One region of the Shewanella sp. SM29 genome, then DNA from elsewhere that is predicted to be linked to it. Evidence: riboswitches for the same ligand, from Rfam matches in the RefSeq annotation. Region 1 holds a riboswitch; the other holds the start of a gene.
The links. Region 1 has a riboswitch for lysine ahead of lysC (lysine-sensitive aspartokinase 3). Riboswitches for the same ligand answer to the same signal wherever they lie in the genome.
Positions count from the first base shown of each region.

Region 2: it holds a riboswitch for lysine, as region 1 does, so the genes downstream of both, L5L77_RS05480 (Na+/H+ antiporter NhaC family protein) here and lysC (lysine-sensitive aspartokinase 3) in region 1, are expected to answer to the same signal.

Region 1 is NZ_JAKKRN010000004.1:218,233-234,363, forward strand. Features, by position in the region: gene L5L77_RS04510 (dicarboxylate/amino acid:cation symporter) at 1-810, shown strand, start outside; gene L5L77_RS04515 (TIGR00645 family protein) at 928-1,419, opposite strand; gene L5L77_RS04520 (DUF7010 family protein) at 1,991-2,560, shown strand; gene L5L77_RS04525 (BON domain-containing protein) at 2,779-3,126, shown strand; gene L5L77_RS04530 (hypothetical protein) at 3,849-5,336, opposite strand; gene L5L77_RS04535 (NERD domain-containing protein) at 5,430-6,419, opposite strand; gene L5L77_RS04540 (class 1 fructose-bisphosphatase) at 6,818-7,816, opposite strand; gene L5L77_RS04545 (S9 family peptidase) at 8,083-10,395, shown strand; gene arcA (two-component system response regulator ArcA) at 10,491-11,207, opposite strand; gene L5L77_RS04555 (DUF3293 domain-containing protein) at 11,796-12,230, shown strand; lysine riboswitch at 12,331-12,505, shown strand; gene lysC (lysine-sensitive aspartokinase 3) at 12,656-14,011, shown strand; gene L5L77_RS04565 (succinylglutamate desuccinylase/aspartoacylase family protein) at 14,013-15,146, shown strand; gene L5L77_RS04570 (zinc transporter ZntB) at 15,241-16,131, opposite strand, start outside.
Region 2 is NZ_JAKKRN010000005.1:176,395-192,525, reverse strand. Features, by position in the region: gene L5L77_RS05510 (sulfite exporter TauE/SafE family protein) at 1-463, shown strand, start outside; gene L5L77_RS05505 (PQQ-dependent sugar dehydrogenase) at 634-1,851, shown strand; gene L5L77_RS05500 (transglycosylase domain-containing protein) at 2,000-5,077, opposite strand; gene L5L77_RS05495 (thymidine kinase) at 5,445-6,041, opposite strand; gene L5L77_RS05490 (multiheme c-type cytochrome) at 6,583-8,682, shown strand; gene L5L77_RS05485 (M3 family metallopeptidase) at 8,887-11,037, shown strand; gene L5L77_RS05480 (Na+/H+ antiporter NhaC family protein) at 11,182-12,750, opposite strand; lysine riboswitch at 12,830-13,026, opposite strand; gene L5L77_RS05475 (electron transfer flavoprotein subunit alpha/FixB family protein) at 13,122-14,048, opposite strand; gene L5L77_RS05470 (electron transfer flavoprotein subunit beta/FixA family protein) at 14,049-14,798, opposite strand; gene L5L77_RS05465 (H-NS family nucleoid-associated regulatory protein) at 15,109-15,501, shown strand; gene L5L77_RS05460 (amidohydrolase family protein) at 15,717-16,131, shown strand, end outside.

The DNA of each region.
Region 1 (16,131 bases):
TTTATGTCAGGTAATATGCTACAAGTGATCTTTATGGCCTTGTTGCTGGGCGGTGTGATTAAGTCCCTTGGGGAGCATGTTGCGGGTGCTGTCCAAGGTTTTCAAACCGCCAATAAAATCATGATGAAATTGATTTCTGTGGTGATGAGTCTTGCGCCCTATGGTGTATTTGCCTTGATGTTTAAACTCGGCGCGACCTTAGATGCAGGTGTGTTTATGAGTGTGGTTGAGTATATGGTGCTGATCCTCGCGCTGCTGCTACTGTGGATTTTTGTGGTTTATCCTATGGCAGTGGGGATATTTACCCCAATTTCAGCCAAAACCTTCCGCGAGAAGACCCAAGAGCAAGTGCTGTTTTCACTTTCGACCGCAAGCTCAAATGCGACTATTCCCGTGACCATGCGTACTTTAACGGACAAGTTAGGCGTGAACCGTGCCGTTGCTGGTTTTGGCGTACCGCTGGGTGCGACCATGAACATGGGCGGTGTGGCGATCTATATCACTATTGCGATTTTCTTTGTCGCCAACGCCTTTGGCATGCCCATTACCACTGAGCAATTGCCTTCGCTGTTATTTAGTGTCTTCCTATTATCTGTCGGTGCGGGCGGTGTTCCCGGTGGCGGCATGGTGATGATAGGTGTGTTAATCCATCAAATGGGTTTACCGATAGAAGCCTTTGCCATAGTGGCGGCCTTAGATCGGATTATTGATATGGTGCTGACATCCTGTAACGTGGTTGGTGATACTGCGGTGTTGACCATAGTGGATCAAACCGAGAAAGTGCATCAGCTTGAGTCAGCGAAGAGTTAATGTGCCATTAAGTCGTATTCTATAAAAACAAAAGCCACTGAAAACAGTGGCTTTTGTTTAATATTTTCCATGCTGGTATTGATGCGTTGCTAGGTTCGCATCAACTATGTTAGCCCATTACTTAGTGCGAGTAATTTTATCCAGATAGCCCATGGCAAAGGCTGATAATACAAAGGTGATGTGTATTAACAGATACCACATGATTTTGTCGTTATCGATATTCTTCACATCCATAAAGATTTTCAGTAGGTGAATCGACGAAATCGCCACAATCGACGCCGCCACTTTGTTTTTCAGTGAGCCAGAATCTAATTTACCCAGCCAACTTAGCTTCTCACTGTCTTCGCCCACATCCAGCTGCGAGACAAAATTCTCGTAGCCAGAAAACATCACCATCACAATCAGGCCACCCACGAGGGTGATATCAATCAAGGATAGGGTCACCAGCACTAAATCCACTTCAGTCATCTCAAAAATGATCGGCAGAATATGGAAGATCTCTTGGAAGAATTTAATGCCTAAGCCCAATAAAACAAAGCTGAGTCCCAAATAAATTGGCGCCATAATCCAGCGCGATGCATACATTAATTTTTCAAATATTTGTTCCATATGGAGTAAACCCTTAGTGGTTAAAGCGTAAAAATCGAATCTATGATGCTAAAACAATAACATACTGGGTTAAAGCCGCGCTATCGGCGGATAGTTTTTCAATTCGATAATGGTATGAAACTCTTTATGCGGCCTTGCGGCCGAGGTGGATCAAAGTCGTGGGGCTTCACCCCACACCCGACCAAGGAGGACTGCTCGTCCTATCCTCCTTGGATGCTCCATGACGCCCCTAGCGAAGTTACATGCATTGATTAGTGGCTTCGTGCTTATTCGAAAATCGCTAACGCTTCCGATGGTACATCCTGTACCCCGAAAGCTAGCTCGGCATCCATGCCTCGCTCACGCTATTTTTTCAACGCCCTTCAGCAACTTCGCAGGGGAGGTGAACTTCTGTGGCCACTGTGTGGGCTGTAACTACTGAAAGAGTTATGTCTGTGCCATCTTTCCCGCTCATTTTCCCTAATAAGTTTATCATCGATGACATTTGTCATCCTAGATTGCTGACAACTCACACTGCCGTGATGGACATTTTACGCAGATACTTAAGTCATCTAAACAAGGGGGCTTAATCATGCAACATAAATCACTGGACCAACAATTAATCGAATACCGTCAACAACGTGCTTTAGCTATGCCTTTATCCGGCATGATTGTGTGGAGCTTATTGTTTGTATTGAGCTTTGTATTACCTCCTTCGCAGTTGGTGATGGCGGTCTTTATTGGTACTGGTTCTATTATCTACCTTGCCATGGGTATTTCGCGGCTGACGGGCGAGAATATCTCGTTTAAGAAAAGCGCTGAGCGTAATTGGTTTGAGACTGTGTTTCTCGCTGCGATGGGGATGAGTTTTTTAACCTTTAGTATCAGTATTCCCTTTTTTATGGAAAATTATCTGGCCTTGCCTTTCGCCCTTGCGGTGCAAACAGGTTTAATGTGGTTAGTCCACGGTGTTTTAGCTGCGCAAAAGGTGGCCATAGTGCATGCGATAGTGCGCACTTTAGCCTGTGTGGCAGCTTTCATGCTCTGGCCCGAGCTGAGCTTTCAAATTCAGCCTCTAATCGTGGTGTTTTGTTATGGTTTTTCAATTCCTGTGATGCAGCGCAGTTGGAAGATTCAGCAAAATCTGTGTGCTAGCAATTAGTGGGTTATCTTTGGGATATTGTGTAGATTTTGGCTTTGCGGCCTAATGGCCGAGGTGAATCAAAGTCGTGGGGCTTCACACCTGACGCTTAATCAAGAGTCTAACAAGGTGATCTCGCCCTAGATCGATTTGTATGTCTGCCAGCGCACAGAGCTCAAACTGGTGTTATTGCATTATGGTTATTACCCTGCACTTTTTGCAGTGTGAAGGAGCTTATAATGCAAACCATGAAACTTACGTTCGTTACCGCTGGTGTTGTACTCGTTGGTAGTTTGCTGCTTAACGGTTGCGATAGTGGCAATGTGAATACCCAAACAGGTACACCAGACTTAACTGTAACAACCGAGGATGGTACTGGTGATGATATTAAAATTGCCACAGCAGTTAATACTGCGTTGATCGCTGATCAGCAGCTACAAAATTTAGATATTCAGATAGAAACCCGCAAGGGCGATGTCACCATTTCCGGCAATGTAAATAGCCAAGCTCAGAAAGACCAAGCTGAACGGGTGACGGCAGCGACCTCTGGTGTGCACTCGGTAAATAATTGGTTTGAAGTAAAATAGCAATGTCAGTAAAGCCGCCTGTTTGATGTATTCAATCGACAGACGACAAACAGGAGCGGCAGCTCTTATCTGGCTTTAATTCACCGCTTATGCCACAAAATACCAATCCCCGCCAACCATGCTGCGGGGCGTTGGCCTTCTTGATTTATAAATGTGTGAGTCCAGCTATGGTCACTCACACTGGCCTTGCGGCTGCTGTGGCAAATTTGTGCTTTGGAGTTTGTACCTGTCGTGATTTTCTTTGCGCCACATTTCGCACTTGCTATGTAGCTTTTGGCTTTGTGGCCTTACGGCCGAGGTGAATCAAGGGGCTTCACCCCACACCCGATAATAGTGCTGGTTTGTTTGGTGTTGAATTGGCAAGGTTATCGCTGTGAGTATGTTAGCAATTGCGGCCTTACGTCCGAGGTAAGTCAAAGTCGTGGGGCTTCACCCCACACCCGACCAAGGAGGACTGCTCGTCCTATCCTCCTTGGATGCTCCAAGACGCCCCCAACGGAGTTGAAAGCCCCTTGGGCATTTAGCGTCCTTATGCTATCGCGTCAGACGCTCGTCCCTGATTCGACTGACGCTATCTCGGCATCCATGCCTCGATCACGCAACGAACGCAAATGCCCTGCGGCAACTCCGATGGTAGGGTGAACTTCTGTAGCCTCGGTGTGTGGGCTGTTAACCTTGAAAGAGTTGTACCCGTCACATTTTTATTTTGTGACGTAATATTTTTATACCTGTCCAGACTCTTTTACTGTTGATATTGCTTGTGCCACTTTTTCTTCTGTATCTTTTAGAATGTCTTTTGATTCTTTTTCCAATTTTGCAGTCAATTTTGAAAATCCTGGTATATTTCTTAATTTTTCTACAGCATCACCTAGTTTCACACTTTTATCTAAAGCATCCATCAAGGGGTGATCTGTCGTTTTGTAATCTGAAATTAATTTACCAGGATTTTCAGAGTTAACATGCAGCAAGTTAAAAAGTAATTTAACTCTTAGTTCACTTGATGTATCACTATCACCAAGCTCCTCAATTTGTGTTGAAAGACCTTCGAAGGTTTTGCTTAGTACGCCCTTATGTGTATATTCTTCTATTAGCCTTTTTGATAAATTCATTTTTTTATTAGATGAATAGGCCATCCAAAGTATTGGGAAGTATAGTGGCAATATTGATAGTACTAATTTAGGAGTTTCAGAAATTACTGACACAAGATCTTTTTGTAAGATAATTAATAAGTATAAGTCAACGAGAAATGGAATGAATGACACTCCAATAAGCCATGTTATTGCTTTTGAGAAAGTGTTGTTATGTGTTTTTAACTCTAGGCTTTCAGATGTTATTTTTTCATTATATGCAGCGCTAAGACCAGTAGTAAGTGCAGCAGGTAAAAGAGTGATAATTTTCTGATAAACATCATTATACTGATTTTCTTGAGTTTTTAGTGTTTCAGCTATTTTTTCATTGGAAGTTTCTAGTAATAAATTGTAGTTTTTTGTTGTATCTAATGATAATTTTTCTAAGTTTAAATCTAAATCATTTAAATCATTTTTTATTATCAAGTAACTAGATGCTAATTCATCTTTTATCCCATCAATCCTTTCACTTTCACCATCTTCATTCTCAGTCTCATATCCTAATATTTCATCTCTTAGCTCTCTGACTTTTGAATGATAAGATGTTATGTTTTTCAATATCCCTTGTGCTTTGGAATCAATCTCACCTATAGACTCTAACTGTTCTGATGCCTCATTTAATCGAGTGTTGAGATCTTGATGTTTATCAAGTAATTCATTTGTGTAAATTATTTTTTGTTCTACTTGCTCATGCATACTCTTAATTTGGTTGAATAATTCTTCTCCATTTTTAAATGTTGCATCGTAAAACGAAACTTTTTTGTTAAAACTTTCAGTTGTATATTTTATTTCATCTAATAACTTTTTTAATTCTTCTAATATTGATGTTGAATCGTTATAGATAACTTCAATATCCTCTCTTGTTCTTTGAATTTTACCTTTGTGTTGGGCCGCTGACCTTGCCGCTTGTTGGGCAATTACTTGATTCTCAGAAGGTTGTTTGATTTTAAATTGCAATGCTTCAATTTCTTCTTTCTGAGATTTAATTGTTGAATATTGCTCTTCATATAGCTTCTCGAGAGGAACTAACCGCTGCCACAACCGTCCTATTTCTTCAGCATTATTTTTTTCACTTCCAAACATTTTTTGGTTTCCTATAGATGTAGCTAGGGTTTATTGGCATCGGTGTAGTATTACAGAATATAATAATTTTATTTTAAATAAGCGAGAATTACTCTAAATTACTTTATAACTATTTTCACAGCTATGGCATTGCAGTGTATAGGTTTCTTTAGCTTTAGTTATCTTCGTTTGTGGGCTTTGGCACTGTGGACAGGCTTGTTTCATTGGCGTGTTTTTAGTGCATTGGTTGCATTTGATGTAGTAACCAAACTTACCGTACATTGGGGTGTAGTTTGTTGATTCTCCGCAATGTTTACAGCTAAGAATGCTGTGTGTGACAGATTGAGTTATTGCAGGGGGTTTAGCTTCAACTGCTTTGTTAACTTCAAAGTGTGCAACAGGCTCATTGATTTGTTGTGTCTGCGAGAGCGTTATTTCATTGGTTGATTTATGTGGTTCTATATGTCGATCGATTAAGAAATTGGTAATGGAATTGAGTTCTTGTTGATTAAAGTCGGGGCGGGTGTCGCTTACATTTATAATGCGCATGAACTTACTTTTAAGATTCATGATTTTTTCAAGTTTATCGACTAAAAACTCTGTTTTAACTAACAACTCAGAAATGGCCGTTGGTATAGTATCTCTGTTGATTACCGCATCACTTGAGACCGCGCACACATGGTTCCAGCAACGCATACTAAAACTTTGTTGTCTTAGACCAAGTAATTTTCCTAGAATTTCACTTCTATGCTGTTTTAGCATTTCTTTAAGCAGTGCTTGTTGTAGTTCAACTTGCTTGATAGGAGACGGCATACCAAACCATTTACTTCCGTGACTGCGAGTCCATTCACCCTGCTGGTTGACTTCTACATGGCCTTTTATGCTTTTAGATTCAATTAAAACAAAGCCATAGGGGTAAATGATTAAGTGATCAATTTGCGCGGTTTCGTCATTAAAGGTGAATCGAAAATCATTGATGACCAACACTTCTGGATGATCTTTGAAGGCGCGGCGTAAATAGAAGGCAACATCCTGTTCTTGTTTTTGACCCGCAATCGTTTGTGGTGTTTGGGTATTTTGAAGTGATTTGGTTTTTAGAATCATTTATCAACAGCATCCATTCATAACTTGATAATAATCAGCCTCATAATACCTACTTTGCCGTTCAAAGATAAAGATAAAAATAGTTAGGCGTGAACGCTGGGGCAGGCATTACTGGCTATTAGATATACGTAGGGCTTAACTGGATTAAGCTCTGTCATGTAAATGACCGTTCGTGGCATGGATGCCAAGTTAAATTGTGCCACCCATACTAACTAATTTACATTGGTATGAAAGTGACCGTTGACGGCAGGGATGCCGTCGTCGAGCCCTCAGGGATGAGTTAATGGCGTGTCACTGGAGTAGCAATGTGAATTTGTTTTCGATGCTTGAAACAATAAGCCAAGTAAAAAGCCACTGAAATCAGTGGCTTTTTACTCTATAAATCAGCTAGAAAGAGATTACGCTTCTTCTATGTTTGGCTCTTCGCTGTAATCAATACCGTGATAGCTCAGGCAAGCGTCGACTTCGTTGCTGCTGCCTAGGATGACGGCAACACGTTGGTGAATTTGAGTTGGTTGAATATCTAAAATGGTTTCATAACCCGTTGAGGCTTTGCCGCCAGCTTGTTCGACTAAGAAAGCCATTGGGTTGGCTTCGTACATCAAGCGCAGTTTGTAAGGCTTTTTCGGATCTTTATTGTCGGTTGGGTAAGTGAAAATACCACCGCGAGATAGCACGCGGTGTACATCGCCGACCATGGCCGCAATCCAGCGCATGTTGAATGACTTTTCGCGTGGGCCAATTTTACCGAGCAGTAAATCGGCAATATAGGTTTGCATTGGCGCTTCCCAAAAACGTTGGTTCGACATGTTAATGGCAAATTCGGCGGTGTCTGCGCTAATACTCATGGCGGCGTTAGTCAGTAAAAACTCATTGGTTTCGGGGTGCAAAGTAAAGAGTTGCACGCCTTGGCCTGTGGTTAATGCCAGCATGGTTGATGGACCATAAAGTACATAACCTGCGGCTAATTGTGCGCGGCCAGATTGTAAAAAACTGGTTTCAGTCAACTCGCCAGCAGGGGCGGGCAGGACGGAGAAAATGGTGCCGACTAACGAGTTGATATCGATATTAGATGAACCATCAAGTGGATCGAAACATACCAGATATTGACCATTTCGGCTGACTTCAACCACATGATCTTCTTCTTCCGACGCTAAACCGCGCACTGTACCGTCAGCTTTTAAGGCATCTTTGAGCATGTCGTTGGTGATGATATCCAGTTTTTTCTGGGTTTCACCTTGGACGTTTTCTTGCTCAGTCGCGCCTAACACGCCTGCAAGCGCACCGTGGCGAACGGCATGGCTAATGGCTTTTGAGGTGTCGGCTAAGGTTAAAATTAGGTGGGAGAGGGAGTCGTTCACTGCCTGTGAGGTCAGGTGCTGGGCCAGAGTCTGCATGTTATGTCCTTTAGAGGTTCAACAATGAGGTCAATTTCGTTATTTGCCGCGAATGATAACTCAGTTAGTCGACAATTTCAGCGATGTTGCTGATGCTTTTAGCGAATATTAGGGCTTTTTGGGATTATTTGGATTGAGCTTGGCGCAAGGGCCTAATTTGTATCGGCATATTGCATGCTATTTCTATTTAGGGTTTGCCTCTGGCACAATGTCGGCTTGTTTTTAATCGCTGACATCTTAGGCGATTATGCTCCCAAGGAATAATAATGATTAAAAATAGGTTAACTTGGTTCCCTGCGTGCTCACTTAAGGTGCGCGCCGTTCCCCTACTGATAGCGAGCCAAATGGCCATGATTTCGACAGCTATGTTTTCAATTCCCCCAGCTTTTGCAATGGAAGGCGGCAAACTGCCACTGACGATTGAGCGAATGAATGCCTCGCCCGCCTTAGCAGGCACTAGTCCCCGTGGTTTAAAATTGTCACCCGATGGGCAGCGCGTCACCTATCTTACTGGCCGTAAAGACAATCAAAACTTTTATGATCTCTGGCAGATGGATGTAAAGACGGGCAAATCTAGCCTATTGCTCAATGCCGATAAGTTGGCAAGCAATGAATTATCCGATGAAGAAAAAGCCCGCCGCGAGCGCCAACGTATTTATGGCGAAGGCATTATGGAGTACTTCTGGGCCGATGATAGCCAAGCGCTATTAATTCCGGCTGCTGGTAATCTGTATTACTTTTCTCTTACCGATAGTAGCGTGACTCAATTGCCGATTGGCGAAGGGTTTGCTACAGATGCACGCTTATCGCCCAAGGGGCATTTTGTGTCTTTCGTGCGGGATCAAAATCTGTATGTGTTAGATCTGGCGACCAAAAAACTCCAAGCTATGACGAGCGATGGCGGCGGGGCTATTAAAAATGCCATGGCCGAGTTTGTCGCTCAGGAGGAAATGGATCGCATGACAGGTTATTGGTGGGCGCCCGATGAATCGGCCATCGCCTTTACCCGTATTGATGAGTCCGGTGTCGAGCAAGTAACCCGTAACGAAATCTATGCTGATGGTATTAAACTTACTGAGCAGCGCTATCCCTATGCCGGCAAAAACAACGTCGATATCGCCCTCGGTGTGGTCACGTTAAAAGATAAGGCTATCAATTGGGTGACCCTGCGCGAAGAGAGCAACGAAGACAAGAGCAAAGATATTTACCTGCCGCGGGTCGATTGGTTGCCCGATAGCAAACATTTGTCGTTCCAGTGGCAGAGTCGCGATCAACATAAGCTAGATTTGCAACTGGTGGCGTTAGATGCGCTTACTAAACCAAAAACCTTAGTGAAAGAACGCAGCGATGCTTGGGTAAACCTTAATAACGATCTGCACTTCTTAAAGCAGCAGTCGGCCTTTATTTGGGCATCTGAGCGTGATGGTTTTAATCATCTGTATCTGTTTGACTTAAAAGGTAAACTCAAAACGCAATTGACTCAGGGCGAGTGGGCTGTCGATGCGTTGGAATACATAGATGAAACCGCTGGTTGGGTATATTTCACTGGCCGCAAAGATACGCCAATCGAGAAACAACTTTATCGCGTGCCTTTAGCGGGTGGCAAGGTTGAGCGGGTAAGCAAGCAAGCGGGCATGCACGATCCTGTGTTTGCCGACAATCAAAGTGTGTATCTGGATTATTTCAATAGCTTATCTCAGCCACCGCAGATCAGTTTACACGGTGACAAGGGCCAACAACTGGCTTGGGTTGAGCAAAATGAAGTCAAGCAAGGCCATCCTTTATATGACTATGCGGGTCTGTGGCAAATCCCTGAATTTGGTGAACTAAAAGCCGAAGATGGCCAAGTGTTGCAAACCCGTTTATTCAAACCTGTTCCCTTCGATGCGAGCAAGAAATACCCTGTCGTCGTGCGGGTTTACGGTGGGCCGCACGCACAGTTAGTGACCAACAGTTGGAGCGAGCAGGACTACTTTACCCAGTATCTGGTGCAACAAGGCTATGTGGTGTTCCAGTTGGATAACCGCGGCAGCGCCCACAGGGGCACAAAGTTTGAGCAAGTGATTTACCGTCATTTGGGTGAAGCTGAAGTCAAGGATCAAAAAGTGGGAGTGGACTATTTACGCAGTCTGCCATTTGTCGATGCCGATAATGTGGCAATTTACGGCCACAGTTACGGCGGTTACATGGCCTTGATGAGTCTATTTAAGGCGCCCGATTACTTTAAAGCCGCGATTTCGGGGGCTCCTGTCACCGACTGGCGCTTATATGACACCCATTATACTGAGCGTTATTTAGCTCATCCCGAGGGGAATGAAAAGGGTTATGAAGCCAGCAGCGTGTTTCCCTATGTGAAAAACTATCAATCGGGTCTGTTGATGTATCACGGCATGGCCGATGATAACGTCTTGTTTGAAAACAGCACTCGGGTTTATAAGGCGTTGCAGGATGAGGGCAAACTGTTCCAGATGATCGATTATCCTGGATCTAAACATTCGATGCGTGGCGAGAAAGTGCGTAATCACTTATATCGCTCACTGGCAGATTTCCTCGATAGGCAGTTGAAAAACGCCAAATAGCAGGCATAAAAAAACCAGATCCTAGGATCTGGTTTTTTGTGAATTGATTTTTATCAAACCAATCCAGTTTCTAATGCGGGTTGCTTAGCGGGCTATTAGCCTTCTAAGTTACCGCAAAAACGATAGCCTTCACCGTGAATAGTTGCGATGATTTCTGGCGTATCTGGCAAGCTTTCGAAATGCTTACGGATACGACGGATAGTCACGTCTACGGTACGATCGTGTGGCTTAAGTTCACGGCCAGTCATTTTCATCAGTAGATCGGCACGAGTCAAAATTTTGCCTGGGTTTTCAACAAAGTGCAGCATAGCGCGGAACTCGCTACGTGGCAGTTTGTAAGATTCACCCTGTGGGCTCACTAATGAACGGCTGTTGATCTCTAAGCTCCAATCATTGAAGCGGTAGTATTCTACTGAGCTCTTTTCTTCGACTTCAGCGCCAGCGCTGTTGACACGAGTCAGAAGGTTACGAGCACGAATCGTTAATTCACGTGGGTTGAACGGCTTGGTAATATAATCGTCCGCGCCAATTTCAAGTCCAAGAATTTTGTCGACTTCGTTGTCACGACCTGTCAGGAAGATAAGACCGATGTTGTTGATTTCACGTAGTTCACGTGCCAACAATAGACCATTCTTACCTGGCAAGTTAATGTCCATAACGACCAAGTTAATTTTGTTTTCCTGCATAGCCTTATGCATTTCTGCGCCATCATTGGCCTCAGTTACCACATACCCTTCTGCCTCGAAAATACTTCTCAGCGTGTTACGGGTAACGGCTTCATCTTCAACGATCAGAATGTGCGGATTTTGCATATTATTTACCTAAATTTTAATCAGTTTATACTAACCAATAAGAGCAACTTACTTCGGGCTCTTATATTCATAAAAGCGTTGATACTTCCTTGAACTGCTTTGTGCTCAAAAGGAAAATCTTTACGGTGACATCTATATCTTGATGTAGATTAAGTGCACGTTTAAGTGTAATACGAGAAAACGTAATCAGTACCAACTTCGATAAGCAATAGTTAGAATAAGTTCCTTAACTATTGTTTTTTTTAAATGTTTAAAAGACAAATCAAATGTAGAACAGATTTTAAACAGATGCCCGGTCAGTTCACGTTACTTTAAGCGATATATGTAACAAACTGTATTGAACGATAAGCATCTTGCTCAATCTGTTTCAACTCACCAGTACGTACATTGTACTCGTTTTAGTCATTTGTTAACAAATGAAATGTTAACAAATTTTAGGTGAGCAGGGGTTTTTACCATGATATTTACTTTAGCTATTGATTAGTATAACTAATGTATTTCTTATTCCTGTGAGCCAGTTCACGCCTCTTTGGATTTTACAATCACTCTGCTACACTAGCTTGGGTTCATTTTTCGACTAGACTACCAATGGACAATACGACTCAAAATTTGTGGCAATGTTACCAAGCGCCGTTGTTTTTGCTGACTCAAGCATTATCCTGTGATTTTTCCTTTGCTGTTATTACCGCTCATAATCCCGCTTCAAAGCTTCTCTCTCCTAGCCAAAACCGTTTACTCGATCGCCAACTTCTCCGTGAAATTGAATTACTCGGTAGCCCTTATCGTGCTTTAGTGGGCGCAGCACCGGATTTATCCCACATGGAAAAAAGTTGGGCCGTGTTTATCGATAGAACGATGGCATTGCAATTGGGTAAGAAATTTAATCAATATGCGATTTATGTTGTCGAACAAGGGGATGTGAGCTTAGTGCCTTGCACCTTGGATGGACATGATGAAGTGTGTTTAGGCAAATTTAGAGATTATGTGCAGCTGGTATACGAGCTACCCGATTTGAACATTTAGTTGTTTTCAAAAGATTTTATTTAAATTGTTCATTTGTTATGAAATTAGCATTGACTTCATTAGGGGTTTATTGCTACTTTTTTCGTCCCTTTCCTAGGAAAGGAACAGAAGAGGAGCGTTAACTAGGTAGTCGGTCAGAGGAGCACAAACTCCAGCGATGACTGATGAGGGAGATTAACGCCGAGGCATAGATATGGTTGCTGCATGTTTATGTCGGTCGCTCAGGCTGAATCCTGACGATTGTCACCTGTAATTGGTGGAGAGCTTCTGGTGACGATTGCTGTTTCCCTTCTTTTGGGGTGCGTTATCATTGAGCACCAGGCTCTTCGAACGAAGTCAGTTCGGAGTGTGATCATGTTAGTTAATCAATATCTTATTCAATCTGCATTTATTTGTTGCCCTACGTGTTTCACGGAGGTGCGCTAATGTCCCTCGTTGTCGCAAAATTTGGTGGCACCTCAGTTGCCGACTATAACGCTATGAATCGCTGTGCAGACATAGTGTTAGCTAATCCTCATTGTCGTTTAGTCGTGGTCAGCGCTTCGAGCGGCGTGACTAATCTGTTAGTGGAATTGACCCAAGAATCGATCAACGACGATGGCCGATTACAGCGATTAAAACAAATTGCCCAAATTCAATATGCGATTTTAGATAAGCTCGGTCGTCCTAACGATGTGGCCGCCGCATTAGATAAATTATTGAGTCGCATGTCGGTATTGAGTGAAGCGCTCGCATCACAACGCAGCAAAGCGACTATGGATGAGTTGTTGTCCCTCGGTGAGCAATGTTCTTCGGCGTTGTTTTCGGCGGTGATCCGCGAGAAAGGTGTCAACTCAAGTGCCTTCGATGTGCGCCGAGTATTACGTACTGACAGCCACTTTGGCCGCGCTGAACCTCAGGTTGAAAAGATTGCGACTTTAGCTCGTGATTATCTACAGCCACTGTTAGCGGAGCAAGTGATTGTGACACAAGGCTTTATCGGTGCCGATGAATCGGGTCAAACGACCACGTTAGGTCGCGGCGGTAGTGATTATTCTGCTGCACTGTTAGCTGAAGCGTTACGCGCCTCAGCGGTAGAGATTTGGACCGATGTCGCGGGGATTTATACAACGGATCCTCGTTTGGCGCCCAATGCCTTTCCGATTGCCGAGATCAGTTTCAATGAAGCCGCCGAGATGGCGACCTTTGGTGCCAAGGTATTGCATCCAGCGACTATTCTTCCTGCCGTTCGTCAGCAAATTCAAGTGTTTGTGGGTTCAAGTAAAGAGCCTGAAAAGGGCGGAACTTGGATCCGTCATCAAGTGGAAGATGCGCCCGTATTCCGCGCTGTGGCTTTGCGCCGCGATCAAACCCTGTTAAATCTTCACAGCTTGCAAATGTTGCATGCGCAGGGCTTTTTAGCGGAAACCTTTGCGACATTAGCGCGACATAAGATCAGTGTGGATTTGATTACCACATCAGAAGTGAATGTGTCTCTAACCCTCGATAAAACCGGTTCAGATTCAAGTGGACAAGGTCTGTTGAGTGAGGCATTGCTGCAAGAATTATCACAGCATTGTCGTGTGCGAGTTGAAGATGGATTGGCCTTAGTGGCGATTATCGGTAATCGTATTGCGACGACACCGGGTATCTGTCGCCGTGTATTTGAAGTGTTAGAGCCACACAATGTGCGGATGATTTGCCAAGGTGCCAGCCCACATAATCTGTGTGTGTTAGTGGCCGAAGCGGAAGCGGCACAAGTGGTTAAATCGCTGCATCAAAATCTGTTCGAAGGCGTTTAGTATGTTGCCGACAACATCGTCTCTGCAAATCGGGGAGCTTGCCGCAGGGCAAGCACTCACTTTGCCTATCTACCATTTCAAGCCGAGTGACGATAAGGCGACTGGCCCCAAAGTGTATATTCAAGCCAATGTCCACGGTGCTGAAGTACAAGGGAATGCGGTGATTTATCAGTTGATGAAGCAGCTTGAACACTGTGACATCCGCGGCGAAATCACCTTAGTGCCATTGGCCAATCCACTCGGGATCAACCAAAAAAGTGGTGAGTTTACCCTTGGCCGATTTGATCCTATTACGGGCGCGAATTGGAATCGTGAGTATTTGAATCATGCTATCGATTTACCGACTTGGTATGGGGAACATGCCAAGCTGAGTGATAGCGAGCTGATCCAAGCCTATCGCAGTACTTTGGTTGAAGCTTGTCAGCAAAAATTGCGTCATGAATGGGGCATTACTACTGGCCATAGGCTCGCGGTTAATCTGCAGATTATGGCCCATGGCGCGGATATAGTGCTCGATCTGCACACAGGTCCTAAGTCTTGTAAGCACTTGTATTGTCCTGAATATGACTTAGCTGCTGCGCAGTTTTTGTCGATCCCTTATACGCTCATTATCCCCAATGCCTTTGGTGGCGCCATGGATGAGGCGGCGTTTTGTCCTTGGTGGCAATTGAGTGATTTTGCAAAAGCACAGGGGCGCGATCTAGCCGTTGCTGTGTCGGCGTTAACCTTAGAATTGGCGAGTCAAGAGCGTGTCTGTCTTGAGGATGCGTTGGTTGATGCTCAAGGGATTTTGGCGTATTTAAGCCACAGAGGCGTAATAGCTGAAACCGTTGCGCCTGCTAAAATGTCGCGCTTTGGTTGTTACCTTAAAGACTATAAAAAGTATCACGCGCCAAGTTCAGGACTAGTGGAATATCTCGCACCTGTGGGTGAGCCACTGGCTGCGGGGCAGCCCTTAGTCAATTTACTGCGTATGGATTTATACGGTACGGCAGATGAGCTAAAGACGGTCTGTTTGCCCCAGGACTGTGTGCCTATTTTGCACTTTGCTTCGGCGTCTGTGCACCAAGGAACAGAGCTTTATAAAGTCATGACTCATGTTTTTGAGTTGCCGACATTCCAGCCTAAATTATAAAAATTAGCTCGTAAGCATTAGCCCATAACAATTAGCTTATGGGACTGAGAGAAAACAACGCCAATCCTAATCGATTGGCGTTGTTTTAAGGTGGCTATAACCACTTGAATCGATAAAACAGTGCCATTTGCAGGGCGACGAGTGAGATTAATATGCCGCAGAAGGTGGCGAAGGCCCAAGTGTTGTCCGCGCCCGGTATCCCGCCAATATTGACCCCAAGTAAGCCTGTTAAAAAGCCTAGCGGTAAGAAGATTGCTGACACTAAGGATAAGAAATATAAGCGTTTGTTGAGTTGCTCCGACTGCTGACTGAGTAATTCTTCTTGAGTCACATTGGCCCTATCGCGCAGGGCATCGAGATCTTCAATGGTGCGGATAAGTTTATCGTTTGTTTCCCTCAGCTTGAGTCGCTCAGTATCTTTAAATAGGCTAAATTGCTCAGAAATCATTTTCGAGAATGCTTCGCGCTGTGGGGCTAAATAGCGGCGAATGGCCACAGTTTGACGGCGCAGTTCGGCGATATCGGTACGTAAGTCTTTCACATTGCCTGAGACGACTAGTTCTTCTAAATCAGAGAGTTGTTCTTCTAATTTATCAATAAACTCGACTTTACGATTGGTCAGTCGTTCGCAGATTGCGACGATAAAGTCCCCCGTAGTTGTAGGCCCATTTCCCTCAAGGATCAGCTCGGCGACATCTTTGACCGACTGTAACTCGCGATCGCAGGTGGATATGATCCGCTGTTTATCGGCATAGATACGCACGGCCACCATGTCTTCTGGAGCTGAATTGGGGTTGAGGTTGACGCCGCGTAACGCGAGTAATATGCCTTCACCTGTTATCACTGCACGGGGACGAGTGTCTTGGGCGAGTAGGGCATCACTTTCGACCTTAGGCAGACCGCTATTGAGTATCCAGTGGCGTGCCTTTTTATTGCGATAGCGAAGGTGTAACCAGAGTAGGCCATCCTGAGGATCCCATTTTTC
Region 2 (16,131 bases), on a different contig from region 1:
AAAGCTGATCCCTTGGCTGATTCTACTGGCCAGCGCGGCCTTTATTGTTGGCCCTTGGTTACTCAAACGAAGAATCGCTGAGCAAGGCGAAAACACCTCTACGCCAATGTTAAGTCCGATAACGGCACTGATAATGCTGTCGGCTGTGTGTATCTATGGCGGTTATTTTAATGGTGGCTTAGGCATCATACTACTCGCAAGCTTTGGCCTGATGGGGCAAACTAATCTACATGGGATGAACGGACTTAAAAATCTGATTTCAGCCCTGCTCACCGCCATCGCAGTTGTGGTTTATGCCGCGGGCAATGTTATTGATGGGCAATATCTGTTGCTGCTTGCCGTTATGGCGATTGTCGGTGGTTATGTGGGGGCGGCGCTGGCCTACCGTATTTCACAGTCCTTGCTACGCGGCTTTATTGTGATCGTCGGTTTAGCAATGGCCTTAGGCTTTTTCATGCGCTAGTTTTTAATGCGTTAGTTTTCATACGTTAGGCTTTTGATTTGTGAAGCTTAAACTCATAAAAGCTGGACAGACGAATTTTCGATACAAGGTCTCGCCGATAAATTGCCCTTATATGACTGACTTGTTACTCTGATCCATCCTATAGGAGAACACTGTGATTAAGGATAGCGATGAAACTGATGACCTTGAAGCTGAGGACCTTAAGACTGAGTAAATTAATGCCAAAGACCTTGAAGCTAAGCACCTTAAATCTTGCCCTGTGTCTTATTGCATGCTCACCGGCTATTTACACCGAAACCGCTAGCGCAGCGACCATTAGCGTCAAAACGGAAACGGGTAATATTCAGGTAAAAACCATAGCCCAAGGGTTAGAGAATGTCTGGGGTATGGCATTCTTACCCGACGGCAGTATGCTCGTGACTGAACGCGCCGGCAGAATGCGCATTGTCAGCACCGCAGGCAAAGTGGGTGAACCCTTAACGGGTTTACCGCCTATGTATGCCAAAGGTCAAGGTGGTTTACTTGATGTCGTGCTTGCGCCCGATTTTGCAAGCAGCAAAAAAATCTATTTCAGTTATTCAGAACCCGCTGAAGGTGATGTAAGCGAGCTCAATAGCACAGCGGTCAGTTTTGCCACGCTCAATGGTAACAAGCTTGAAAATCTCACCCGCATTTTTAGTCAACAACCCAAAATCAACAGCGGCCACCATTTTGGATCTCGTTTAGTGTGGGCGCCTGATGGCACACTGTTTATCACACTCGGCGATCGCTATAGCGAAAAAGATAGCGCACAAACATTAGACAATCATTTAGGCAAAGTTGTGCGGATTAATGCCGATGGTTCAGTGCCTAAGGATAACCCCTTCGTCAATACGGTTGGCGCCTTACCCGAGATCTGGTCTATTGGTCATCGCAATATGCAGGGCGCGGCGATTAATCCCGTCAGAAAAGTATTGTGGACGGGCGAGCATGGCCCCCAGGGCGGCGATGAACTCAATATCGACCAAGCGGCTAAAAACTATGGCTGGCCAGTGATTACCTATGGTGAGAATTATGGCGGCGGCAAAATCGGCGAAGGCACCCATAAGGCGGGAATGGAGCAACCCGTCTACAAATGGGTTCCCTCGATTGCCACGGCGGGCTTTATGTTTTACACAGGTGATAAATTTCCACAGTGGCAAAATAATCTGTTACTCGCCAGCCTAAAGGGAAAAACACTGGTGCGTTTAGTGCTTGATGGCGACAAGATAATTAAAGAAGAGCGGCTGCTGAAAACTGAATTAGGGCAAAGATTGCGTTCAGTAGTACAAGGGCCAGATGGACTGATTTATCTCGTAACCGATGAAGCTAAATCAAAAATTTACCAGTTATCGCCGAAGCAATCTTAATCGCTGCACTTTTATCACAGTGCTTTAACTAAACCATGTTAACCACAGCAATAAACTCAATCGATAGATAATTTAAGCCTTAAAACGACAAAGAGTGTTCATCAGGAACACTCTTTGTCGTTGGCGTGGCACTTATTAATTCATGCCTTTATTCGTTCACCACACACATGCCCTGCTCGGTTTGTACATAGGGAGCTAAAATAGGCATCATGCCCTTCATCACCTGCAATGGCAGCGCCGAAGTAAAACTAAAATCATCAGATTTACTGCCTGGCACGAAGGCGGTCAAAGTACCGAAGTATTTGTCACCTAGATAAAACACGAATGTCGCGGTGCGGTTCATCGCCGTAGTCGCCACTTTTTTACCTTGCTGCATCTGAGTCACAATACGGTTATCACCGGTGCCGGTTTTCCCGCCTATAGCTAACATGCCACCTTTTTCATCGGTAAAAATGCCCTTTAAACGACGTGCGGTGCCGTTTTGCACTACGTTCGCCAGCGCTGCTTTTAAGGCTTGTGCTACTTCATGGCGCATTACCCGCTCACCTTGGGTGTTCTGATTCTGCAATCTCACTTCATAGGGCGTATCTGCGGCGAAATGCAGCTGATTGATACGCACTGTGGGCAAACGATAGCCGTCGTTTTGAATAATGCCCATCAGCTCGGCTAAGGCTGCGGGTCGGTCACCCGAGCTACCCAGTGCTGAGCCTAAGGATGGCACCATAGAATCAAAGGGATAACCTAAACGCGCCCAACGTTGATGTATGTCAAGGAAGGCTTCAACTTCAAGCATCACTTGCACTCGTACGTCACGGGCGTTTTTATGCCGCGTCCTAAACAACCAACGGTAAACCTCTTGACGTTGTGCTTCACTCGCCTGCTTAACATCGTTCAAGTTGGCATCAGGATTATGATTAAGGTAATCCAGCACCCACAATTCCAAGGGATGCACCCGTGCGATATAGCCTTGATCTGGCAAATTATATTTATCCGGACCGTACTTGTTATATAAGCTCTTAATACGACCATCGGTATAGCTTACCTGTGGCAGTCTTTGCTTCAAGAAAGCCTTAAATGCCGCCATAGGTTCATCGGGCAGTAAATAGCGATACGCCGCCGTCAACTGCTGCTCCGACTGGGACAAACCGTCAAAAAACATGTCGAAACGCTCATTCGCAGCCACTTTTTTGTACTTGCGATAAAACTTAGTAACGAAGGTATTACCTTCTCTATCAGCAAATACCCGCAGATATTCGTCACGGCGCGGATCTTTATCATTACGCAGCAACTGGGCCATATTGCCCTCGTTTTGCATACTACTGCTGTAATTCACGATATCGCGCATGAGACGCACAAACGGCAAGTTAACCGAATCCTGCAGGGCTTGGTAAAGTGTTGGCGTTTTTAAATCTTCTGTTTTTTTAAAGTTATTAAACACATGCAACCCACCACCGGTAAAAAATTGTTCACTGGTTGAGGCCGAATATTCTCGCTGTAACGCCGCATCTAACATGCGGTCTATACGTCTGTCGGGATTCAAAATCAAGTAATCAATCGCCCAACGGGTTAAATGATCCCTAGGTTCGATAATGATGGATTCCAATTCAATCCCATGTTTCTTGGAATACTTGTCGTGGATCTCGGCAATGATTTCTAAGTAGGTCGCCATCACCCGCAATTTAGCGGTTGAGCCCAATTCCAACTTGCTGCCCTCGTTAATATCAAAAGGCTGATCAGTACTATCCGTCTGCACTCTAACTCGGTTGGCGGTATCAGTGCGCTCATAAAGCGTAAAGCTATACAGCACGTTTTGCAGTTGGCTTGGGTCGAGTAACCGTTCGCCAAGCAGACCCACTTGCTCCGCGGTAGGCACTTGCGCCAGACTGCGTAAGTAGTGACTGACTTTCTGCTGTAAGTCACTGTGTAAGCTACTATTGACCGTCAAATCGAGCCTGTCTAAATCATACAGCCCCACATTTAACATGCCTGCGGTGCGAATGCGAACTGTGTTCACGCCCTTATCTGCGCCAGATTGGGTATTACGCTGCGGCTTGGCGACCTTAAACTGCAATTTCTGCGCGAGTGCAGCATCACGTAGACCACGATCAATCAAATAATACTGGCCGAGTAAACGGATATGGCTATCGACTAAGTTTTCAAGATCTTCATGACCTTGTAATAGATAGTAGGACGGACGACGTTGGGCGATCATCAAGGCAACCACTTGTCGGAATACTTGTCCGCGCTTGGTGGCATTACCTTTGATCTGCGGCGATGCTAACAGCTTGTTTGCAGTATCGAAATCGGTACCAAACCACGCCCACAATCCATCACCAATACCATGAACTTCACCATGATTTGGCGCCGAAGATAATGGCACGGTATTCAGATAATCTTGAACGATGCGCTTACGAGCAGGTTCAGTGTTTTCACCTTGTTGGTACACGCGCACACTGGCCGAGCCAATTTGCAGTAACTTATCTTTAATACTCAAGGTTAAACCTTGGGAAGAATGGCGGAATTTCTCAATCTGAGTCGCGAGTGTACTGCCACCTGCGGTAGAGACATTCATACCAACCATTTCAGCAATTTGACTCATACCTGCCACCACAAAGCGTGGCCAGTCGATCACAGGATTGAGTTTCTCTTCCGTCGTCCATAACTCGCGGTTTTCAATAAACAGTAAAGTATTAACGATTTCATTGGGGATCTTATCGTCGTCCTGATAAACCCGTTTAGGATAGGCAAATTCGTATAAATCGGTATTGCGGCAATCGAGCAGCGTCAATCCAGATTGGGCCTTTTCATGGTAAGGCGGAAAAAATCCAAGTTGAGCGTATTCCTGCAACGCTGGCGAAAACGCCACTTGTTGCGTTACCTGAAAATTCCGTTGCAATAACCTATCAATATACTGAGGTAACTTACTGTAGCCATGGCGCTCATCAAAAGGACCATAACTAGGATAAATAACCGCTTGGCTCGGTGAGCTTTCTAATTCATAGGTGAGCGTCTTAGCATATTGATTGATGAATTTTGCTTGATAAAACGAAGTTTTAACCTCAAGTCCAATCAGCAATGCAGCGCAGCAAATCAGAATGAAAAATAAGAACCAGACCCTGCCCTTTGATCTGGCTTTACGCGGCGGCTTAACCTTAGCTTTAGGCTCAGGTTGTGGTGGACGAGGACGATAATTTTCGAACTTCATCTCTGATGTGGAATTAGGCAAAACAGCTCCAAAAAAACACTAAAATATTCATCTTTCATGCAACTCAGCAAATCCGTTGCCACTCAGTAAAGCAAGATATCAAACTCATCTAGCCATTATCCGGCTCTATTAATTAGTCTTAGTACCCATTATGTTCCACACTTTATCAAACCTAACTTCACTGTAAAGAAGGGTGCCTGTTACCCACAACGGCCACTAATCAATACTCATGTTAAGCTGATAGTACATTTTGCCAAATATTAATTTGTTGATATCAAGGTATTTTCAGCGATTAAGGCAATAGACAGTATGACTTAAAAACAAAACGAACTAATTTAAGTCGCACAAAAAGAATGAGTCGCTCAATAATTACACTATTAACGAAGCCTCATCCCACATATTCATGCGCATCCCAGATAAATTCACGAAAATGTTTGCGACAGACAGACTCGTAACTTTCATTACCACCAATCGCCACTTGCTCACCCTCGCGCATCACCTTGCCTTCACCATCAAGACGCACCACCATGTTAGCCTTACGTCCACAATGGCAAATAGTCTTCAACTCAACTAATTTATCGGCCCAAGCTAATAAATAATGACTGCCGCTAAAAAGTTCGCCTTGAAAGTCCGTTCTTAGGCCATAGCAGAGTACAGGAATATCAATATTATCGACCACATGCGTCAGCTGCTTAACCTGTTCTTTACTCAAAAACTGACACTCATCCACCAGCACACAGCTTAATGGCGTGGCTTGATGCACATCGCTAATCATTTGAGTCAAATCATCTTGGCTACTAAATACCTGTGCTTCGGTTTCAATGCCAATACGTGAGGCCACTTTACCTTTGCCATATCTGTCGTCTATGGAGGCTGTCATGACCAAAGTATTCATACCGCGTTCACGGTAGTTATAGGATGACTGTAATAGGGAAGTGGATTTACCCGCGTTCATTGCCGAATAATAAAAATACAATTGAGCCAAGACTTATACCCTTTAAAAACGTTATCGCTTACGCGTCTGCTACCAGAGCCAAATTGAGCGCTAGTCTAACATTGCGCTTCACATCAGAACACTAGCAGCCGCTAAGCTTTTATCATGAAATTCTGCAATGACACCAACTTATCAATCATTTTAATCCCCAATCGCCTCCTGAAGTATTTCTAGTCCACTTCATTTAATACTCTTCCCTGCAAAAAACATAAAAAACGCCCCGATGCCGTTCAATTGTTAATGAAAGCTTAACTGAAACTTAAATGTTGTTTCGTAAGGAAAAATTAGTAAAAGTTAAATTTAAAAAGTGCGATCTACCTCCAAAGTAATAGGTATAAATGGGCTTGCGCTCAAAAAATAAACATAGCGTTAACAGTAATATTTCATTCGAGACAAAACGTGCTCAATTAAAAAAAGAAAAGTATTCGATAGCTTGCAAATTGAGACCAACGGTCAAAGCACTAATCTACCCTGCAAACTTTAGTGCTCCACTCCGTCCTTTATTCGCATATTGGATCAAATGGAGATTATGATGAGAATTTTCACCTCTAGAAAACTGGCATATTTAGTTGCCTTAGCACTAACTGGCGCCCTTGTTGGCTGTGGCGATGATGGTAAAGATGGTGTGGATGGAGCACCAGGAACGCCCGGTATCCCTGGAACACCTGGTGAACCTGGAACACCCGGTGAGCCTGGAACACCGCCCCCTGTCACCAGTTCTACTATGACTAACGTCAAAGTGATCAACTATAGCTTTGGCGAAGGCAGTATCACTTACGAATTTGAAATTACAGATGAAAACAATAACCTAATCAACGGACTGTTAAATGCTCAAGCCAAAGTGGCGGCACTAACAGATAAAGGCTTCATCACTAACCGCACCGAAGCTGATAAAAATGGTGTTGCAGATAACGTCCATATTGGCGGTGAAGCAACTCAAGCAACCGTCGGCGCTGAATTGACCGCTTTAGCTGATGGTCATTACCAATTTAAAGTACCAATGAAAGGGGTTAATCCAAGCACTGAAGGTATCGTTTGGTTACGTGTCGGTGGTAATAATGGTATTGCGACCTCTAAACCTCTGGTCGTTAACAAACCTGAAGGCACCCATTCAACCACAACTGATAGTTGTTACTCTTGCCATATCGACTATTCAACAAGCCCTCGTCGTCATGCAAGCTATGTCGCTACCGGCATGGACAGCGAAGTCACCTTCGTGGAAGGCTGTTTAGTGTGTCACGGCTCAGTTAGCCGCGCAGTTGTCAATGCTGAAGGTTTCTCTACGGGTGGCTATGCGACAAACACCCTATCTAAAATTGGTCATATCAATCACCAAGATTTTACTAAGGACTTTTCAGTACAAAACTGTACATCTTGTCACGTTGAAGCACCTAAAAACATCAACGTAGCCGGACCAGGTTGTATTGATTGCCATGACAGTGGTGGCGTACCAGGGGCTATTATCCCAAGTAATGGTGCGGATCTGCGCATTATGCACGAAAGCAAAGCGGGTATAACCGAACGCCAAGCGATTCGCGCTAAGTATAAATTGAGTCTATCAACACCTGTTAAAGTAGATGATATTTCTACCAAGACAGACCACTATGCGCCGACAGGTGCTGCGGCAGCAGTAACCGCCCCAGGCTGGTGTACAACGCTGACAGTAAAAGACACCGATGGTAACGTCTTTAGCATTAAAGACAACTTTAACTATTCTAGCCCGCTAGTATATGACGCTAAGAAACCCGTAGTTTATGCGGGCGCTTATTTACATTCCTATGAAAATGGCAGCTTAGTGGGTCGCCCAGGTAACCGTACTAACTACTACTATGGTTACAACACTGACGGCACTAAAAATATCTGTCATTTACTGACGGATATCAGCGCAGTGAATGCTAACTATGTTTATTCTGCCCGCGTGACATTCAGTACCGCTGGTTGGATGGAATATGATGGCAATCAACGTTACCAAAGTAATGGTAGCCTAAGAGCGACAGGTTATGATGGTTCTATGGGTATATCCTTTACGGCTTACTCAGATGTCGTTAACCCTGTCACCACTCAAAAGGTCTCTGGCTTCGAACGTCGTGAGATAGCGAGTACTAACAGCTGTACTACTTGTCACAACGATGCCACTGCGTTCCACAAAAATGGTGCCTTCGATGAAGGTGGTAATGCTTGTATCGCCTGTCATGACAACGGCATGGCACGTACATCAGCAGCCTTAGGCGCTGGTTTTGGTCCTATGGTACACAGCTGGCACTGGGGTAATGGCGCTAAAGTCGGTGAAGTTAAAGCTGATGGAACTCAAGCGCAAACCGCAAACGGTGCAGGCGCAATTGAAGCCTCTACTAGCTGTGTTGCCTGTCACGAAAAAGCGATTGATTTAGGCAAAGTGCCCAATCAATACATTCTTGAGCCAGGTAACAAAATGACCAGTCCTGTCACCGCTAACTGTTATGCCTGCCACACTAGCGATTCTGCTAAGGCGCATATGGCAAGCAACGGTGGTGAAATCAGCGTACTAAGTGTGGCTGATTGGTTTAAACAACCGACCTCTGAATCCTGTGCAGTATGTCATGACACAGGTAGAAGTTCTGGTATTGATAAATACCACAAGTTTACTCGCTAATTAATCATCTCATCATCGCGTGATTAAGAAGTAAGTAAAAAGCGGTACCTATTTTCCCTGCAAGGAAATAGCCAAAGGAGTCTCGCTAATGCGAGGCTCCTTTTTTACTTAGACATTACCCGATAACAAGCCATTTTCAGTCCTATTTAAGTTACTAACGTTACAGTCCTAAAAAAACAACAATTCAAAGGAAGTCACTCAATTATGCATAAAAGTTTTATTGCCATCGCCATCGGCGCCACTCTCACCGCCGGATTCATGGCAGGTTGCAGCAGCACAGAAACTAAAGCACCTAACGTTATCTCGGTACAAACCCAAAACCCGCTGTTCCAAGCCAGTAACCTGCAATATCAAGCCCCTGATTTTAGCCTCATCAAGAATGAGCACTTCGCGCCAGCCCTAGAGCAAGGCATGGCAGAGCAGTACCAAGAAATTCTCGCAATAGCCAATAATCCGGCAGCAGCAACCTTCGATAATACGATTGTGGCTATGGAGAAAAGCGGCGCCCTACTCAACCGTGCATCAAGCGTGTTTTATAATTTAGCAGGGTCAAACAGCAATCCAGAACTGCGTAAAATCCAAGGCGAAATGGCGCCCAAAATGGCGGCCCACTCAGATAATATCAACTTAAACCCAGCGCTATTTGCCCGTATCGAAGCCATCTATAACGACCGCACTAACTTAGGGTTAACCCCAGAAGCCGTACGTTTGGTTGAGGTATATCACCAACGCTTTATCATGGCTGGCGCTAAACTTACCGATGAACAAAAAGTTAAAATCCGCGCGTTAAATGAAGAACAATCAACACTAACGAATGAGTTCTCTCAGCGTTTATTACGCTTAACCAAAGAAATCGCCGTTGTGGTGGATTCAAAAAGTGAACTTGCTGGATTAACCGACGGTGAAATCACTTCAGCCGCGAACGATGCCAAGGCGGCAGGTCACGATGGCAAGTATCTGATTAACATCACCAACACCACTCGCCAACCTGTGTTGGCATCACTGGAAAACCGTGAGCTACGCCAGCGTATTTGGGAAGCCTCAGCGAACCGTGGCTTAACTGGTGAAAACGAAACTGCGTCACTCGTATCTCGTTTAGCGAAACTCAGAGCCGAGCGCGCAACACTATTAGGCTATGAAAACTGGGCAAGTTATCGATTAGCACCGCAAATGGCCAAAACACCCGAAGCGGTTTACAGCATGTTTGGCTCAATGGTGCCTGCGGTAGTTGCTAACACAGAGAAAGAAGCGGCCGACATTCAAGCCATGATCACTAAAACCGGTGGGCAATTTGAACTGGCACCGTGGGACTGGGAGTTTTACGCAGAAAAAGTCCGCCAAGAAAAATACGCTCTCGATGCCAATAGCATTCGCCCATACTTCGAATTTAACCGCGTGCTCGAAGACGGCGTATTCTACACACTCAAAGAACTCTATGGCGTCACCTTAAAACCACGCCCAGATTTACCGGTTTACCATCCCGATGTGAAAGCCTACGAAATGTTTGATGCCGATGGCTCAAGCATGGCCATTTTCTACGCCGACTATTTTGCCCGTGAAGGTAAACGTGGTGGCGCTTGGATGAGTTCGTTCGTCGGTCAATCCTTCCTCGAAGGCACTAAACCTGTGGTCGTCAACGTGATGAACATAAAGAAAGCGCCCGAAGGTCAACCCACATTCGTCAGCTATAACGAAGTCACCACTATGTTCCATGAAATGGGTCACGGCACCCACGGCATGTTCTCTAAAGTGACTTATCCAAGTCTGGCGGGCACCTCGGTTTCACGCGACTTTGTCGAATTCCCATCGACGTTTGAAGAAGATTGGGCAGCCCATCCAAAAGTGTTAGCGAACTACGCGAAACACTACGAAACGGGCAAACCCATTCCTGATGAACTGCTGCAAAAACTGCTGAAATCTGGCAGTTTCAACCAAGGCTTTGACACACTGGAATACATGGCCGCTGCATTAGTAGACATGGAATGGCATTCATTAAGCCCAGATACCCCGCTGCAAGATGTACCAACCTTTGAAGCCAATGCTTTGAAAAAGCACGGCTTAAACATTAGTGCCGTACCTCCGCGTTATAAGTCGACCTATTTTGCCCACGCCTTCCCCGGCGGTTACTCGGCAAGTTATTACGCTTATATGTGGAGTGAGATTTTAGCGGCGGATGCGTTTGCCTATGTACAAACCCAAGGCGGGCTCAATCGTGAAATCGGCATGAAGTACCGCAAAACGATCCGTGAAGTGGGTAATAGCATAGCGCCAATGGACGCCTACAAAAACTTCCGCGGACAAGAACCCACCACAGAAGGCTTACTTAAACGCCGCGGTCTAGATCAAGCACGCTAAGCTAAGAGTTGATAGCCTTAATGCGATAGGCTATAGATAAAGACAAACTCAGCCTTAACCAAAAAAATCAGCCAGCATAATGCTGGCTGATTTATTTTGACTTATTTGTCGTGAACGTTTGCAGTGAAAGGTTTCAATTAACGTCTAGCTAATTGCGCCTTTAGATTTGATTTTAAGTACGATAATACTGATCACAAATGCCACACTACAAGCCACTAAACCAGCGACAACAGACTCGGTAAATCCAAGTGCCACATAACCCACTAAGCTAATAAACGCCGCAATGAGTGCATAAGGTAGCTGAGTCACCACATGGTCGATGTGGTGGCAACTGGCGCCCGTAGACGACAAGATAGTCGTGTCGGAAATCGGCGAGCAATGATCGCCAAATACAGCACCCGCCAGCACAGAGGCAAGCATAGGCAACATCATGCCAGTGTGACTTCCCATCGCCATATCAGCAGCAATCGGCAACATGATCCCGAACGTACCCCAGCTAGTACCAGTTGAGAACGCGGTAATACCTGCTAGCACAAACATTAAGGCGGGTAAAAACGCGAACGGAATATTTCCTGTTGCTAAACTCGCCATAAACTTACCGGTTTCGAGTTGACCAATCACACCTGCGATTGTCCAAGCAAATAACAGGATGTAAATCGCCGGCAGCATAGAGCGAGCGCCCTGCACTATACCTTTGACTATCATCAATTTCTCAACGCCTTGCACTAAATTCAATATCAGCGAAACCGCTAGACCAATTAATGCACCAAAGAAAAGTGATGAACTGACATCGGTTTTCTCAAAAGCAGAAATAATATTAAATTCAATCCCTTCCGCCGCGAGTACTTGAGCGCCACTGTTAATCATAAAATAGAGGGTTGCAAATACCAACACGGTAATCGGCAGAAATAGACCTAAAATCTTACCGGTTTCGGCTTCAGGTAAATCCGCGTTAGCCCCAGGCGGTAATCCTTTAGACTCATCGTATAAATTACCACGTTGGGCATTGAGCTCATGCTCACGCATTGGCCCAACATCTAATCCCATAAAGACAACAAAAAGTAATAATAACAAGGAGAAGATTGCGTAAAAGTTCATTGGGATCATTTGAATAAAAATACTCAAATGACCCGTATCAGCAAAACCATGGGCAGTTAATATCCCGCCAATGAGTGCGATAATATAAGCGCCCCAGCTCGAAACTGGAGAAATAACGCACACAGGCGCCGCAGTAGAATCTAATAAATAAGCTAACTTAGCGCGGGAAACATAATAACGATCGGTAACAGGTCGAGCGACCGAACCAACAACTAAACTATTGAAATAATCATCAATAAAAACTACGCAACCTAAAAACATGGTCAATAGTTTAGCGTCACGTTTATTACGTATATGTAAACGAGCCCAATCGGCAAAAGCCCGCGCGCTGCCACTTACGGTAATTAACGCAGTAATCATTCCCAGTACAATTAAGAAACCGAGAATATATAAGTTCCACGAATTTAGACCTTTATCAGTCCAAAAAAGCCCTTTAACGCCATTAAATACAAACTCACCCGTTGCTAAAGGTGAAAATTGATTGAGCAATAAAGCACCAATTAAAATACCTAACCCCAAAGAAAGCAGTACACGGCGAGTCAAGATCGCCAACACGATAGCCACCGCAGGCGGCAACAAGGAAAGTGCCGAATCGGCATAATTCATAACAGTCATTGATTATTATCTTCGTTAAATACGAATGGAGGGCGACTGAACTGGTGGGAAAAGGCAATAGATACCCAAGGTCACCTGTCCTATCAGTAGCGCTCCATAGTAACTATTCCCAATATCCATATCGGAAAATACTATGGCAGTGCTGCACCTATTAGGTACAACCCCAGCAGTTGATCGTGATAAATCGAACCACTTCGGCACCAAATCCTTTCGCAATCGATCAACGGAATCACCCTACTGATCACTACTAATATTTGGCGCGCCTCTACTTCTAAGAACGCCCTTGCACGGGCGTGAGGCACATAAAAACATAAGCGGCTTAGCAGATGCTACCGCAAAGCCACTTAATGTGACCTAGATCACAGATAAAATCAACTGAGACTTGTAATCAGCTCAGGAACCGCCTCAAACAGATCAGCAACGAGTCCATAATCGGCAACTTGAAAAATCGGCGCTTCAGGATCTTTGTTGATTGCAACGATGACTTTAGCGTCTTTCATGCCGGCTAAATGTTGAATCGCGCCAGAAATACCGACGGCAATATACAAGTTTGGCGCAACGATTTTACCAGTTTGACCCACTTGTAAATCGTTAGGCACAAAACCTGCGTCAACTGCAGCGCGTGATGCGCCAACTGCTGCACCGAGCTTGTCAGCAAGTTGCTCTAACATGCCGAAGTTTTCACCACTGCCCATGCCTCGGCCACCAGATACAATAATGCCAGCATTGCCTAACTCTGGACGGGCAGATACAGTCAAGGATTGAGAAACAAACTGAGTTCTCGCTTCAAACACTTTATCGAGTGTCGTCACAGCCGCACTGTTACCTTCTGGCGCAGCGTCAAACGCACTGGCGCGCACTGTCATCACTTTAATAGCATCATGGCTTTGCACTGTCGCTAAGGCATTACCCGCATACACAGGGCGCACAAAGGTATCGGCATTGACGACGGTAATAACTTCTGAGATTTGCGCGACATCTAATAATGCCGCCACGCGCGGAAGCGTGTCCTTACCTAAACTTGAAGCCGAGGCCAGAATGTGACCATAGTTTGGCGCTAAGTCCACCAGCAATTTGGCAAAATTTTCCGCTAAATGCGCTTCATACACGCTGGCATCGGCAACGAGTACTTGGCTAACGCCTTGTAGTGCCTGTGCCGCTTGGACAACCGCGCCACATTGGTGACCCGCAACTAAGACATGTACTTCATCGCCTATGGCACGGGCGGCGGTAACAATTTTTGCCGTATCGAGTTTCAGTGCAGCATTATCATGTTCAGCTAATACTAAAATGGCCATTTAGATCACCTTCGCTTCATTTTTTAACTTTTCAACTAGCTCAGCTACCGACGCTACCATGATGCCCGCTTTACGTTCAGCTGGCGGAGTGACCTTCACAATCGTTTGGTGACTCTTTAACGTCACGCCTAAGTCTGCCACAGTAAATACTTCTAATGGCTTACGCTTGGCTTTCATTATGTTAGGCAGTGAAGCGTAACGGGGTTCGTTCAAACGTAGATCGGCGGTCACAACAGCAGGTAAAGGCAGTTTAAGAGTTTGCATGCCGCCGTCAATTTCACGGGTGACTTGTAATGTAATCGCTTCTAATTTGATTTCTGAAGCAAAGGTCGCCTGTGGCATATCCATTAACGCGGCAAACATTTGACCAGTTTGGTTATTATCACCATCGATGGATTGCTTACCAAAAATCACCAGATCTGCTTGTTCTTTGTCTTGTACCGCTTTGAGCAATTTGGCGATAGACACTGGCACGAGCTCTTCTTCAGTATCGATATGAATTGCACGATCTGCGCCTAATGCAAGCGCGGTACGCAGTTGTTCTTGCACGGCTTTATTACCAATACTGACAACAACCACTTCAGTAGCGCTACCCGCTTCTTTTAAACGAACCGCTTCTTCTACTGCGATTTCACAAAAAGGGTTCAACGCCATTTTTAGGTTTGCAGTGTCAACACTTGTATTGTCAGCTTTGACCCTGACCTTCACATTGGCATCAACAACGCGCTTAACGGGCACCAATACTTTCATAGGGTTTCCTTCCTACACTTTCATGTACATGGACAAAACATTGGTTAATACCAATGCAGGATAGAGCAACTTTACGTCCTGTTAACGTTAACGTCAACCAAAGTCAAACGCCTGTTTGTATTTTTTAATCCACTACAACGGCCACTTTTTTGGACACTTATTTGAGGGAATAAGAAAAGTTCAAAAAATAAATAATATTTAATTTCCTTAAAACGCATAATTTTATTTGATTCGAGCTATATTAGTTTCTATCATTTAGGTGTTGTTCACCATTATCCTGTATTAAAAATAGAGTGGGACGAAAATAGATATGAGCGAATTTTTAGAGATATTAACTCACGGCCGTCGTTTTAAAGCTGCAGTAAAAGAACTTAGCGTTGAAGAGTTACGTGATTTAGCCGACAAATTAGATAAAATTTTAGTAGAACGCGAGTCTATGGCTGAGGAAGAAGAACAAGCCATGGCAGCTCGTAATGCTAAGATTGAAGAAATCCGTCAACAAATGGAAGCCGTTGGTTTATCAATTGATGACTTAGGTGGCGTAGCTGTTAAAGCTGCTGCGAAGAAACGCGCTCCTCGTCCAGCCAAATACCAAATTGAAGTTGACGGTGAAATGGTTCAATGGACTGGCCAAGGCCGTATGCCTACCGTATTTAAGAACGAGATCAACAAAGGTCGTTCTATGGAAGATTTCTTAATCTAATCCAACCAAGTGTGATGGTGCTAATTGCCAACACAAGTTTGCATAAAAGCTCGCATTAGTTGCGAGCTTTTTTATATCCATCAATCATTTCAAACTTAAACGACAGCCGTTAATTCCGCACCTCACTCCCACTCAAATTACGTTACAATTCAGCCTTAGTATTTACATCTGCTTTCAGTTACTCTTTATTCACCCTCACTCGATTGAATAAAATAATGCAGATAAACAATAAGATAATGATATGCTGCAGCATAATCGCTAGCTTAGTATCACAAACAACATTTGCCCAGCTCAATACTGGAACAACATCCAGTAAACTCACTGCATTTACCCATGCTGAATTAATTATTGCACCGGGAAAGCGTTTAAGCGATGCCACTTTATTAATTGAAAATAATCGAATTAAAGCCATTATTGAGCACAACGACATTCCCGCTGGCGCATTTAGAATCGATTTGAGTGGTTATACAATTTATCCCGGATTTATCGATCCTTTTACCGATTATGGGATTGAGTTCGAATATCCCAAACTTAAGCTCACTCGCCCCGTCTATGATATAAAACGTATCGGTGGTAATGCGGGAAATGGTGCAATTCATTCTGAAAAAGAATGGTTTAATTACGTTTACC